One region of the Anoxybacillus sp. ST70 genome, then DNA from elsewhere that is predicted to be linked to it. Evidence: a T-box and tRNA genes for the amino acid it is inferred to sense, from the RefSeq annotation. Region 1 holds a T-box; the other holds one or more tRNA genes.
The links. A T-box is a leader RNA that pairs with one kind of tRNA and senses whether it is charged. The one in region 1 lies ahead of ileS (isoleucine--tRNA ligase), so its partner is inferred to be a tRNA-Ile.
Positions count from the first base shown of each region.

Region 1 (5,874 bases):
GAGCAATCGAAACACGGGTTAGCGCCGGAAGATGTATTGCCGTTTATTGAAACATTATCTGCTTTTTCACGTATTCAAGTTGTCGGGTTGATGACGATGGCGCCGTATACGGATGATGAAGCGACGATTCGTCGTTGTTTTCGGACGCTACGTGAGCTAAAAGAACGCGTGCAAGAAAAACAACTACCGCACGCCCCTTGTACACAATTGTCAATGGGAATGTCAAACGATTATGTGATTGCGGTAGAAGAAGGAGCAACGTTTCTTCGACTCGGTACATGTCTTGTTGGTGAAGAGGAGGTGGAGTAAAATGGGATTTGTGAAAAAAATTCGCGATTTTTTTGATTTAGATGAAGAAAAATGGGAAGAAGATGAGTATGAGCAAGAAGAAGTCGCCCAACAACCGAAAGTAGAACAAAAGCAAAACGTCGTCAGTTTGCAAAGTGTGCAAAAATCGTCCAAGCTCGTTTTATTTGAACCGCGCGCTTATGCCGAAGTACAAGAAATTGCTGACCATTTAAAAAATCGACGTGCCGTTGTTGTCAACGTTCATCGTGTCGATCGTGACCAAGCGCGGCGCATCGTTGACTTTTTAAGCGGAACGGTGTATGCGATTGGCGGAGACATTCAACAAGTTGGATCTACGATTTTTTTATGCACGCCAGATAATGTCGATGTCAGTGGATCCATTTCTATTGTTTCTGACGATGAACCGACGATAAAGAGGTGGTAAATTTGTATACAATTGCAAACTTTTTAGCAACAGTCATTGAAGTATATTCGTATGCGATTATTATTTACATTTTAATGTCTTGGTTTCCGAATGCGCGCGAAACGAAAGTGGGACAGTTTTTCGCCAACATTTGTGAGCCGTATTTAGAGCCGTTTCGCCGCTTTATTCCGCCGATTGGCATGATCGATATTTCTCCGATCGTCGCCTTGCTCGTTTTACGCTTTGCGACGGCAGGAGTTTATGGATTAGTAGATATGGTCAGTCGAGGGTTGTAATGGACATTTATCAACATTTTCGAAAGGAAGAGCATCATTTTATTGATCTCGTTTGCGAATGGAAGCGGCTCGTGACGGAACAATATGCTCCGAAACTCACAGATTTTTTAACTCCGCGTGAACAACAAATTGTCCGCTCGATTGTCGGCAATCACGATGAGGTGCACGTTGCTTTTTTTGGCGGTTCATCGTCTGTAGAGCGAAAGCGTGCACTACTATACCCGCCGTACTTGCAACCGAATGAAGATGATTTTCAATTATCGTTGTTTTCCGTTCGCTATCCGAAAAAGTTTGTGACGCTTGGGCATCGCGATGTGCTTGGTGCCTTGTTGTCGCTCGGTGTAAAGCGCGAGAAGTTTGGCGACATCGTCATCGCTGAAGATGTCATTCAGTTTGTCGTCGCCAAAGAAATTGCGCCGTTTGTAAAAATGAACGTGACTTCGATTGGAAAAGCAAAAGTGTTACTAGAAGAACAACCGCTCTCCAAACTTCTTGATGTGAAAGAAGAATGGGAGGAAGAGACGTTAACCGTTTCTTCTTTGCGGCTTGACGCCATTTTAGCGCAATGTTTCCGCATATCGCGCCAAAAAGCGCAAGCACTTATTGAACAAAGCTTAGCGAAAGTTAATTGGAAAACGGTTGACCAAGCGCATATGGAGTGCCGAGAAGGCGATTTATTGTCGCTGCGCGGGTACGGCCGTTGCCGACTACAAGCGATTGCTGGGCAAACAAAAAAAGAAAAATGGCGCATCGTTGTCGAAAAAGCAAAATAAAAGCAGGATTTTCGCGAGACATGTCGAATGAACACATACGTACATAAGATGGAGGTGGGCCACATGCCGTTAACGCCGTTAGATATTCATAATAAAGAATTTAGCCGAGGCTTTCGCGGATATGATGAAGATGAAGTAAACGAGTTTTTAGATCAAGTCATTAAAGACTATGAAATGATTTTGCGTGAAAAAAAACAGCTTGAAGAAAAGGTGCAAGAGCTGACAGAAAGGCTCAATTATTTTACAAATATTGAAGAAACGTTAAATAAATCGATTTTAATCGCGCAAGAAACAGCGGAAGAAGTGAAGCGAAACGCTCAAAAAGAAGCGAAGCTCATCATTAAAGAAGCGGAGAAAAACGCGGATCGCATCATTAGCGAAGCGCTTGCAAAAACGAGGAAAATTGCGATGGAAGTCGAAGAATTAAAGCGTCAAGCGAAAGTGTTCCGCAATCGTTTTAAAATGTTAATTGAAGCACAGCTTGATATGTTAAACAACGGTGACTGGGACCATTTATTAGATTACAAGCTCGATGATGAAGAGATACAGGAAATAGCAGAGTCTTGACGAGCGGCGTTGTTATTGCCTATAATATCGATTACAGTTATATAAGAAAAACGATGAAGGGGACAGTAGTTCTTTCAACAGCTTATTTCAGCGAGTCGAGGGCGGTGGAAGCTCGGCATAAGCGAAGGAATGAAAATCACCCCAGAGTTCCGTGCTGAACAAATAGTAGGCCACGGCGCGTCATTCCCGTTACGAATGTCGAGTGGACTATGGGAACATAGTCAATAAGGGTGGTACCGCGAGACCTTCTCGTCCCTTTTGGGCATGAGAAGGTTTTTTTATTTTCATACATAAAGGAGGTTAAACATCATGGATTACAAAGATACGTTACTGATGCCAAAAACTGATTTCCCGATGCGTGGCAATCTTCCGCAGCGCGAGCCGGAAATACAAGCGAAATGGGAAGAGATGGACATTTACCGCAAAGTGCAAGAGCGCACGAAAGATCGTCCGCTGTTTGTGCTACATGACGGACCGCCGTATGCGAACGGTGACATTCATATGGGCCATGCGCTCAATAAAATTTTAAAAGATTTCATCGTTCGTTATAAATCGATGAGCGGCTACTGTGCGCCGTACGTGCCAGGGTGGGATACGCACGGGCTGCCAATCGAAACGGCGCTTACGAAAAATAAAGGCGTCAATCGCAAAGAAATGAGCGTTGCTGAATTTCGAAAATTATGTGAGCAATATGCATATGAGCAAATTGACCGCCAGCGCGAGCAATTTAAACGACTTGGCGTGCGCGGCGACTGGGACAACCCTTACATTACATTAACGCCAGAATACGAGGCACAACAAATTAAAGTGTTTGGTGAAATGGCGAAAAAAGGGTTAATTTACAAAGGATTAAAACCGGTATATTGGTCTCCATCAAGCGAATCCGCGCTTGCTGAAGCAGAAATTGAGTATAAAGATAAACGTTCGCCGTCTATTTACGTTGCTTTTCCTGTCAAAGACGGAAAAGGGGTGCTAAATGGTGATGAACATATCGTCATTTGGACGACGACGCCATGGACGATTCCTGCGAACTTAGGCATTGCTGTTCATCCAGAGCTACAATATAGCGTCGTTGAAGCAGACGGTCGTAAATATGTTGTCGCATCCGAGTTGCTTTCATCGGTGCAAAAAGAAATTGGTTGGGAACATGTGACGGTATTAAAAACAGTCAAAGGAAGCGAGCTTGAGTACGTCGTGGCGAAACATCCGTTTTACGACCGCGATTCGCTCGTTATTTGTGGTGAACACGTCACAACGGACGCTGGAACAGGTTGCGTTCATACGGCCCCAGGACACGGGGAAGACGACTTTATTGTCGGCCAAAAATACGGCTTAGGTGTGCTTTGTCCAGTTGACGAGCGCGGCTATATGACAGAAGAAGCGCCAGGGTTTGCCGGCATGTTTTACGATGATGCGAACAAAGCGATTACGGAAAAACTACAAGAAGTCGGAGCCCTGCTAAAACTATCGTTTATTACCCACTCATATCCGCACGATTGGCGGACGAAGCAACCAACGATTTTCCGAGCGACTGCGCAATGGTTTGCATCCATCGATAAAATTCGCGAGCAACTGTTGCAAGCGGTTGAAGAAACGAAATGGGTGCCAGCATGGGGTGAAATTCGCATTCACAACATGATTCGCGATCGCGGTGACTGGTGCATTTCCCGCCAACGCGCATGGGGTGTGCCGATCCCTGTCTTTTATGCGGAAAATGGCGAGCCAATTATTACAGACGAAACGATTGAACATGTATCGAACTTATTCCGCCAATACGGTTCTAACGTTTGGTTTGAACGTGAAGCAAAAGATTTACTTCCAGAAGGGTTTACGCATCCAGGTAGCCCGAACGGACGCTTTACGAAAGAAACGGACATTATGGACGTATGGTTTGACTCCGGTTCTTCTCATCAAGCGGTATTGGAAGAACGCGCGGATTTACAACGTCCAGCCGACCTTTACTTAGAAGGTTCCGACCAATATCGCGGTTGGTTTAACTCATCGCTTTCTACAGCGGTTGCGGTGACGGGAAAAGCGCCGTATAAAGGCGTTTTAAGCCACGGATTCGTATTAGATGGCGAAGGACGGAAAATGAGCAAATCGCTCGGCAACGTCGTCGTGCCGGCAAAAGTGATGGAACAGCTCGGTGCGGACATTTTGCGCCTTTGGGTTGCTTCTGTCGATTATCAAGCAGACGTGCGCATTTCTGATAACATTTTAAAACAAGTCGCCGAAGTGTATCGAAAAATTCGCAATACGTTCCGCTTTATGCTCGGTAACTTATTCGATTTCAATCCGGCAGAACGCGTGGCGATCAATGAATTGCGCGAAGTCGATCGCTATATGCTCATTAAACTGAATCGTTTAATTGAAAAAGTAAAACAAGCGTATGAAACGTATGAGTTTGCGACCATTTACCATGAAGTGAACAACTTCTGTACCGTTGATTTAAGCGCGTTTTACTTCGACTTCTCGAAAGACGTATTGTACATTGAAGCGGCAAATAGCCATGAGCGTCGCTCCATTCAAACGGTGTTGTACGAAACGCTTGTTGCGTTAACGAAACTTGTTGCGCCAATTTTACCGCATACAGCAGATGAAGTATGGTCATACATTCCGTACGTAAAAGAAGAAAGTGTGCAACTTGTCGATATGCCAGAAGCGGTGCGTATGGATGATGAAGATCGCATCGTTAAAAAATGGGATGCATTTATGGAGTTGCGCGACGAAGTGTTAAAAGCGTTAGAAGTGGCGCGCAATGAAAAACTAATCGGTAAGTCACTCACTGCGCACGTCATTTTATATCCGACAGACGAAACGAAAGCGCTCATCGATTCGATTGAAGAAGATATGAAACAACTATTAATCGTTTCAGCATTTTCGATCGGTGGAACGTTTGCGGACGCACCAAGCGAGGCGCAAACATTTACAAAAACAGCGATCGTCGTCAAACAAGCAGAAGGAAAAACGTGTGCGCGTTGCTGGGTTGTGACACCAACGGTCGGCGAAGATGCCAACCACCCAGAGCTATGTCCACGTTGTGCGGCAATTGTCAAGCAATAACCGACATCCCCCCTCTCTTTAAGGGGGGATTGTTTATGATAAAATGAAAAAGAATTTCGCTTTGGAGGGGTATGATGTTATATTATTTGCTTGCTTTTGTCGTCATTATCATCGATCAATGGACGAAATGGCTCATCGTTCGCTATATGGAATTAGGTGAAAGCATTCGTGTCATCGAAAACGTGTTGTACATTACGTCTCATCGCAATCGCGGAGCGGCATGGGGCATGTTGCAAGGGCAATTTTGGTTATTTTATCTCATTACGATTGTCGTCGTCATTGGGATTATCGTATATATTCAGCGCTTGAAGCCGACAGAGCGGTTATTTGGGATCTCTCTAGGGCTCATGCTTGGCGGGGCGATCGGCAACTTTATTGATCGCGTGTTTCGAAAAGAAGTCGTCGATTTTGTACATACGTATATTTTCGATTACAGCTTTCCGATTTTTAACGTCGCCGATGC
Region 1 is NZ_JAHZOF010000001.1:196,061-201,934, reverse strand. Features, by position in the region: gene K1I43_RS01020 (YggS family pyridoxal phosphate-dependent enzyme) at 1-309, shown strand, start outside; gene K1I43_RS01015 (cell division protein SepF) at 311-733, shown strand; gene K1I43_RS01010 (YggT family protein) at 736-1,008, shown strand; gene K1I43_RS01005 (YlmH family RNA-binding protein) at 1,008-1,781, shown strand; gene K1I43_RS01000 (DivIVA domain-containing protein) at 1,845-2,348, shown strand; T-box leader at 2,393-2,608, shown strand; gene ileS (isoleucine--tRNA ligase) at 2,658-5,411, shown strand; gene lspA (signal peptidase II) at 5,486-5,874, shown strand, end outside.

Region 2 (5,874 bases), on a different contig from region 1:
CGTGCAGCTGACGGATACTAATCGATCGAGGACTTAACTAAGCACACAAGAAAAGCGAGAACGTTAGTTCGAAGCTAGTCATCAAGAAAAGCGTAGGCTAACCTGTTATCTAGTTTTGAAGGAATAAAAAAAGCTTGACAATAGAAAATATTCCGTTATAATAACATTTGTCTAAAGCATTATTGCTCGGTGGCGATGGCGGAGAGGTCACACCCGTTCCCATCCCGAACACGGAAGTTAAGCTCTCCAGCGCCGATGGTAGTTGGCGGGACACCGCCTGCGAGAGTAGGACGTTGCCGGGCGAGATTAGTGATGGAGGATTAGCTCAGCTGGGAGAGCACTTGCCTTACAAGCAAGGGGTCGGCGGTTCGATCCCGTCATCCTCCACCATAGATGAATTTGTGTGTATTTTATCATCGCGGGGTGGAGCAGCCAGGTAGCTCGTCGGGCTCATAACCCGAAGGTCGCAGGTTCAAATCCTGCCCCCGCAACCAAAATGGTCCCGTAGTGTAGTGGTTAACATGCCTGCCTGTCACGCAGGAGATCGCGGGTTCGAGTCCCGTCGGGACCGCCACTATATGACTCGGTAGCTCAGTCGGTAGAGCACGACCGAGTAAGCTTCTTTGGGAAACTGCAGCGTCCGCTCGAGCCTCTGCTTGATTAATCATACTGAGAGCGGGACGAAGGACGTGTTGTTTCAAACTCATTAATAAAGGTAAGGGAATTACTTAAACGGCTCGGTAGCTCAGTCGGTAGAGCAAAGGACTGAAAATCCTTGTGTCGGCGGTTCGATTCCGTCCCGAGCCACCATGTTAAATGATGCCGGCTTAGCTCAATTGGTAGAGCAACTGACTTGTAATCAGTAGGTTGCGGGTTCAAGTCCTGCAGCCGGCACCAGCTTGTGTGAAGAGCCATTAGCTCAGCAGGTAGAGCATCTGACTTTTAATCAGAGGGTCGGAGGTTCGAGTCCTCCATGGCTCACCATTATGCGGGTGTGGCGGAATTGGCAGACGCACCAGACTTAGGATCTGGCGCCTCTGGCGTGGGGGTTCAAGTCCCTCCACCCGCATTGTGCGGAAGTAGTTCAGTGGTAGAACACCACCTTGCCAAGGTGGGGGTCGCGGGTTCGAGTCCCGTCTTCCGCTCCAATATGCCTATGCCGGGGTGGCGGAATTGGCAGACGCACAGGACTTAAAATCCTGCGGTAGGTGACTACCGTGCCGGTTCGAGTCCGGCCCTCGGCACTTTACATGCGCCCGTAGCTCAATTGGATAGAGCATCTGACTACGGATCAGAAGGTTAGGGGTTCGAATCCTCTCGGGCGCGCCATGTCGGGAAGTAGCTCAGCTTGGTAGAGCACATGGTTTGGGACCATGGGGTCGCAGGTTCGAATCCTGTCTTCCCGACCAGTAGTAAGGGGCCTTAGCTCAGCTGGGAGAGCGCCTGCTTTGCACGCAGGAGGTCATCGGTTCGATCCCGATAGGCTCCACCATCTATGTTACGATAATGGCGGCGTAGCTCAGCTGGCTAGAGCGTACGGTTCATACCCGTAAGGTCGGGGGTTCGATTCCCTCCGCCGCTACTAGCTTAGGACCTTTAGCTCAGCTGGTTAGAGCAGACGGCTCATAACCGTCCGGTCGTAGGTTCGAGTCCTACAAGGTCCACCATGTTTATATTACACGGAGGAGTACCCAAGTCTGGCTGAAGGGGTCGGTCTTGAAAACCGAGAGGCGTCGAAAGGCGCGCGGGGGTTCGAATCCCTCCTCCTCCGCCATAAAGTGATTTTCTTCTTGTGCCGGCTTAGCTCAATTGGTAGAGACGAGCAAAGCTTCAGCGAATAAGCTACGAGTTGCCTCGACGCATCCATCATCATTGAATGCGCTAGTAGAGGAAGAGGCACAACTGACAAACGATCTAAAAGTTTGATGCACTTCATATTGTGCCGGCTTAGCTCAATTGGTAGAGCAACTGACTTGTAATCAGTAGGTTGCGGGTTCAAGTCCTGCAGCCGGCATCATTGTGGCGGCTATGGCGAAGTGGTTAACGCACCAGATTGTGGCTCTGGCATTCGTGGGTTCGATTCCCACTAGTCGCCCCATAAATTGTATGATAAAGCGTACAAGTAAAAAATAGCTGTGTAATTAATTTATCGTGCGGGTGTAGTTTAGTGGTAAAACCTCAGCCACGAGCGACACATCGTCGAGTAATCGGCGAGTTGCCTCGACGCATCTATCATCATTGAATAAGCGAGTAGAGGAAGAGGCATGACAAAGCGTAGAAGTAAAAAATAGTTATGTGAGTAATTTATTGCGCGGGTGTAGTTTAGTGGTAAAACCTCAGCCTTCCAAGCTGATGTCGTGGGTTCGATTCCCATCACCCGCTTACGTGGGCCTATAGCTCAGCTGGTTAGAGCGCACGCCTGATAAGCGTGAGGTCGGTGGTTCAAGTCCACTTAGGCCCATTATAATCTTTATTCCGCAGTAGCTCAGTGACGAGCAATGCATCATTGAATAAACTGCGAGTTGCCTCGACGCATTTATCATCATTGAGTATGCTAGTAGAGGAAGAGGCAGTAAAGTTAAACTATAATATTGGTTAGGCAGTATGAATCACTTTTATGATTATTCCGCAGTAGCTCAGTGGTAGAGCACTCGGCTGTTAACCGAGCGGTCGTAGGTTCGAATCCTACCTGCGGAGCCATTTGGAGAAGTACCCAAGTGGCTGAAGGGGACGGTTTGCTAAACCGTTAGGTCGCGTTTTGCGGCGCGCGGGTTCAAATCCCGCCTTCTCCGCCATTGCCACACACGGCCCGTTGGTCAAGTGGTTAAGACACCGCCCTTTCACGGCGGTAACACGGGTTCGAATCCCGTACGGGTCACTAGTAAAAAAGGACATCTCATTTATATGAGATGTCCTTTTTTATATTTCTCTCAAATCTACATGCATGTTCTTTTTCTTCTCTAAAAATTTCTTTCCATATTCCCCATGTTGATGAATAGAAGGATGTTCAACTTGAACGGTGACATGGGAGAGGTTGTATCGTTCTTTTAACATTTCATTAATAGCTAAAATAACACAAAATGGTTGAATATGCTCGTGAATAAGAACGTGTGCTGTTAAGGAATAATGATTTGTTGAAATGGACCAAATGTGTAACTCATGTACATCTTCTACCCCTTCAATAGAAAGGATATCAGCACGAATACGCTCGATGTCAAATTCATGTGGCACTGCATCCATTAAAATAAAATACGATTCTCTCACAATTTTTAAGCCGCCTACAAAAATAATGGCACCGATGATGATGCTAATGAGTGGATCAAACATATATAGCCCTGTAAAGTAAATTAAAATCGCTGAGATGATGACACCAATCGAGCTGAGTAAGTCACCAATAAAGTGCCATAAGGCGCTTTTTACATTTAAATTTTCTTCTTCTTTTATGCTGCGACTTAGAACGATTGTTAACACAAGATTAACGACAAATCCGATCGTTGCGATAGTTAGCATGAAGGAAAATTGGATGCTTTCAGGATGAATAAACCGACGAATTCCTTCAATAAAAATTCCAATGGAAATGATGACAAGCGCAAGCCCATTTAAAAATGAAGCGATAATTTCAAACCGTAAATAGCCAAATGTAAATGTTTTATTTGGTGGGCGAGAAGCTAAATAAATGGCAACCATACTTAAGCTTAATGCAATGACGTCAGAGGCCATATGTGCTGAGTCTGACAATAGAGCAAGCGAATTAGACAAAATGCCTCCTACAATTTCAACAATGGTGAAAAAAGTCGTTAATAACAGTGTTATCCAAAGCGCTTTCTTTGATGTTGCTTGTACTTTCATATGCGGTAAATGATGAAAATCATACATATGCATTCCCCTTTATTTAAAATTAATATTAAAAAAAATAAATAATAATTACTATAAACTATTTTATATAATTATCATTTGTTACTCAAGCGACAAATTTATGGACGTTCGTATTGATTTTCATTTAACATGTGATTTGTTGAACATTGTCGAAAAATATCTTAATTTTCTTACAGGAATTTTATATGACTTTGTGTAATATATTCAGTACGGAATTGTTTCCGCACCCATTGAAGAAAGGATGGATGAACATTTGTTGACAATGAGTCCAACCGATTTGCAGATGCATTTATTTCACGAAGGAACGTTTTATCAAAGTTATCACTTGTTTGGCGCACATCTTGTAAAACAAAACGGAATGATCGGAACGCGTTTTTGTGTATGGGCACCAAATGCAAAAGAAGTTCGTCTTGTTGGAACGTTTAATGATTGGAACGGAGAAAAGCACAAGTTAACAAAAATAAACGAACAAGGAGTATGGATGATTGTCGTCCCTGAAAATTTAGAAGGACATTTATACAAATACGAAATAATGACAAGAGATGGACATATCGTTCTGAAAGCAGATCCATATGCTTTTTACGCAGAAGAACGCCCCAATACGGCCTCTATTGTATATGATTTAAAAGGATATAAATGGAATGATCAAGCGTGGCAAAGAAAAAAGAAGCGAAAACCTATTTATGAGCAACCGATGTTTATTTATGAAGTTCATTTTGGTACATGGAAAAAGAAAGACGATGGGAAATTTTATACATATAAGGAAATGGCGGATGAGTTAATTCCTTATGTTGTCGAACATGGATTTACTCACATTGAACTTTTGCCGCTTATTGAGCACCCGCTCGATCGTTCCTGGGGATATCAAGGAACAGGTTATTATGCTGCAACAAGCCGTTATGGAACGCCTCATGATTTAATGTATTTCATTGATCGTTGTCATCAGGAAGGAATTGGAGTCATTTTAGATTGGGTACCGGGACATTTTTGTAAAGATGCACATGGGTTATATATGTTTGATGGTGAGCCGACGTATGAATATATGAATATGCAAGATCGCGAAAATATTGTGTGGGGAACAGCAAATTTCGATTTAGGAAAACCAGAAGTGCATAGCTTTTTAATTTCGAATGCTTTGTTTTGGTTAGAGCATTATCATATTGACGGTTTTCGTGTTGATGCGGTTGCAAATATGCTTTATTGGCCGAATAGCGATGTACTGCATCCAAATCCATATGCCATTTCATTTTTAAAGAAATTAAATGAAGTTGTATTTGCTTTTGATCCGAATGTATTAATGATTGCAGAAGATTCAACAGATTGGCCGAAAGTGACGGCACCTACGTACGATGGTGGGTTAGGATTTAACTACAAATGGAACATGGGATGGATGAACGATGTATTAAGTTATATGGAAACGAGCATGCATGATCGAAAATATATGCATCATAAAATGACATTTTCTTTGTTGTATGCTTACACGGAAAATTTTATTTTACCTTTATCCCATGACGAAGTGGTGCATGGAAAAAAATCGTTATTAAATAAAATGCCAGGCGATTATTGGGATAAATTTGCTCAACTTCGCCTGCTTTATGGATATTTTATGACGCATCCCGGAAAAAAACTGTTGTTTATGGGTGGAGAGTTTGGACAGTTTGATGAATGGAAAGATTTAGAACAACTCGATTGGGTGTTGTTTGATTTTGATATGCATCGAAAAATGGATGACTACGTGAAATCTCTCACTCATTTTTATAAAAAGCAAAGAGCATTATATGAATGTGATCATGATCCAAATGGGTTCGAATGGATTGATGTGAACAACGCTGAACAAAGTATTTTTTCTTTTATTCGACGAGGAAAAAAAGAAGAAGATGCGTTAATTGTCGTTTGCAATTTTACTAATATCGTGTATGAAGATTACAAAATTGGTGTGCCATTGCTTACATCGTATCGAGAAGTATTTAATAGCGATGATGTGATGTACGGTGGTGC
Region 2 is NZ_JAHZOF010000010.1:289-6,162, forward strand. Features, by position in the region: partial or broken rRNA gene K1I43_RS12355 (23S ribosomal RNA) at 1-41, shown strand, start outside; rRNA gene rrf (5S ribosomal RNA) at 186-302, shown strand; tRNA gene K1I43_RS12365 (tRNA-Val) at 315-390, shown strand; tRNA gene K1I43_RS12370 (tRNA-Met) at 418-494, shown strand; tRNA gene K1I43_RS12375 (tRNA-Asp) at 499-574, shown strand; tRNA gene K1I43_RS12380 (tRNA-Phe) at 735-810, shown strand; tRNA gene K1I43_RS12385 (tRNA-Thr) at 822-897, shown strand; tRNA gene K1I43_RS12390 (tRNA-Lys) at 909-984, shown strand; tRNA gene K1I43_RS12395 (tRNA-Leu) at 989-1,069, shown strand; tRNA gene K1I43_RS12400 (tRNA-Gly) at 1,074-1,148, shown strand; tRNA gene K1I43_RS12405 (tRNA-Leu) at 1,159-1,244, shown strand; tRNA gene K1I43_RS12410 (tRNA-Arg) at 1,253-1,329, shown strand; tRNA gene K1I43_RS12415 (tRNA-Pro) at 1,333-1,409, shown strand; tRNA gene K1I43_RS12420 (tRNA-Ala) at 1,417-1,492, shown strand; tRNA gene K1I43_RS12425 (tRNA-Met) at 1,509-1,582, shown strand; tRNA gene K1I43_RS12430 (tRNA-Ile) at 1,591-1,667, shown strand; tRNA gene K1I43_RS12435 (tRNA-Ser) at 1,682-1,774, shown strand; tRNA gene K1I43_RS12440 (tRNA-Thr) at 1,942-2,014, shown strand; tRNA gene K1I43_RS12445 (tRNA-His) at 2,023-2,098, shown strand; tRNA gene K1I43_RS12450 (tRNA-Gly) at 2,312-2,382, shown strand; tRNA gene K1I43_RS12455 (tRNA-Ile) at 2,388-2,461, shown strand; tRNA gene K1I43_RS12460 (tRNA-Asn) at 2,626-2,700, shown strand; tRNA gene K1I43_RS12465 (tRNA-Ser) at 2,704-2,795, shown strand; tRNA gene K1I43_RS12470 (tRNA-Glu) at 2,807-2,878, shown strand; gene K1I43_RS12475 (cation diffusion facilitator family transporter) at 2,920-3,876, opposite strand; gene glgB (1,4-alpha-glucan branching enzyme) at 4,118-5,874, shown strand, end outside.
Region 2: it encodes a tRNA-Ile, which carries the amino acid that the T-box ahead of ileS (isoleucine--tRNA ligase) is inferred to sense. The anticodon was not compared.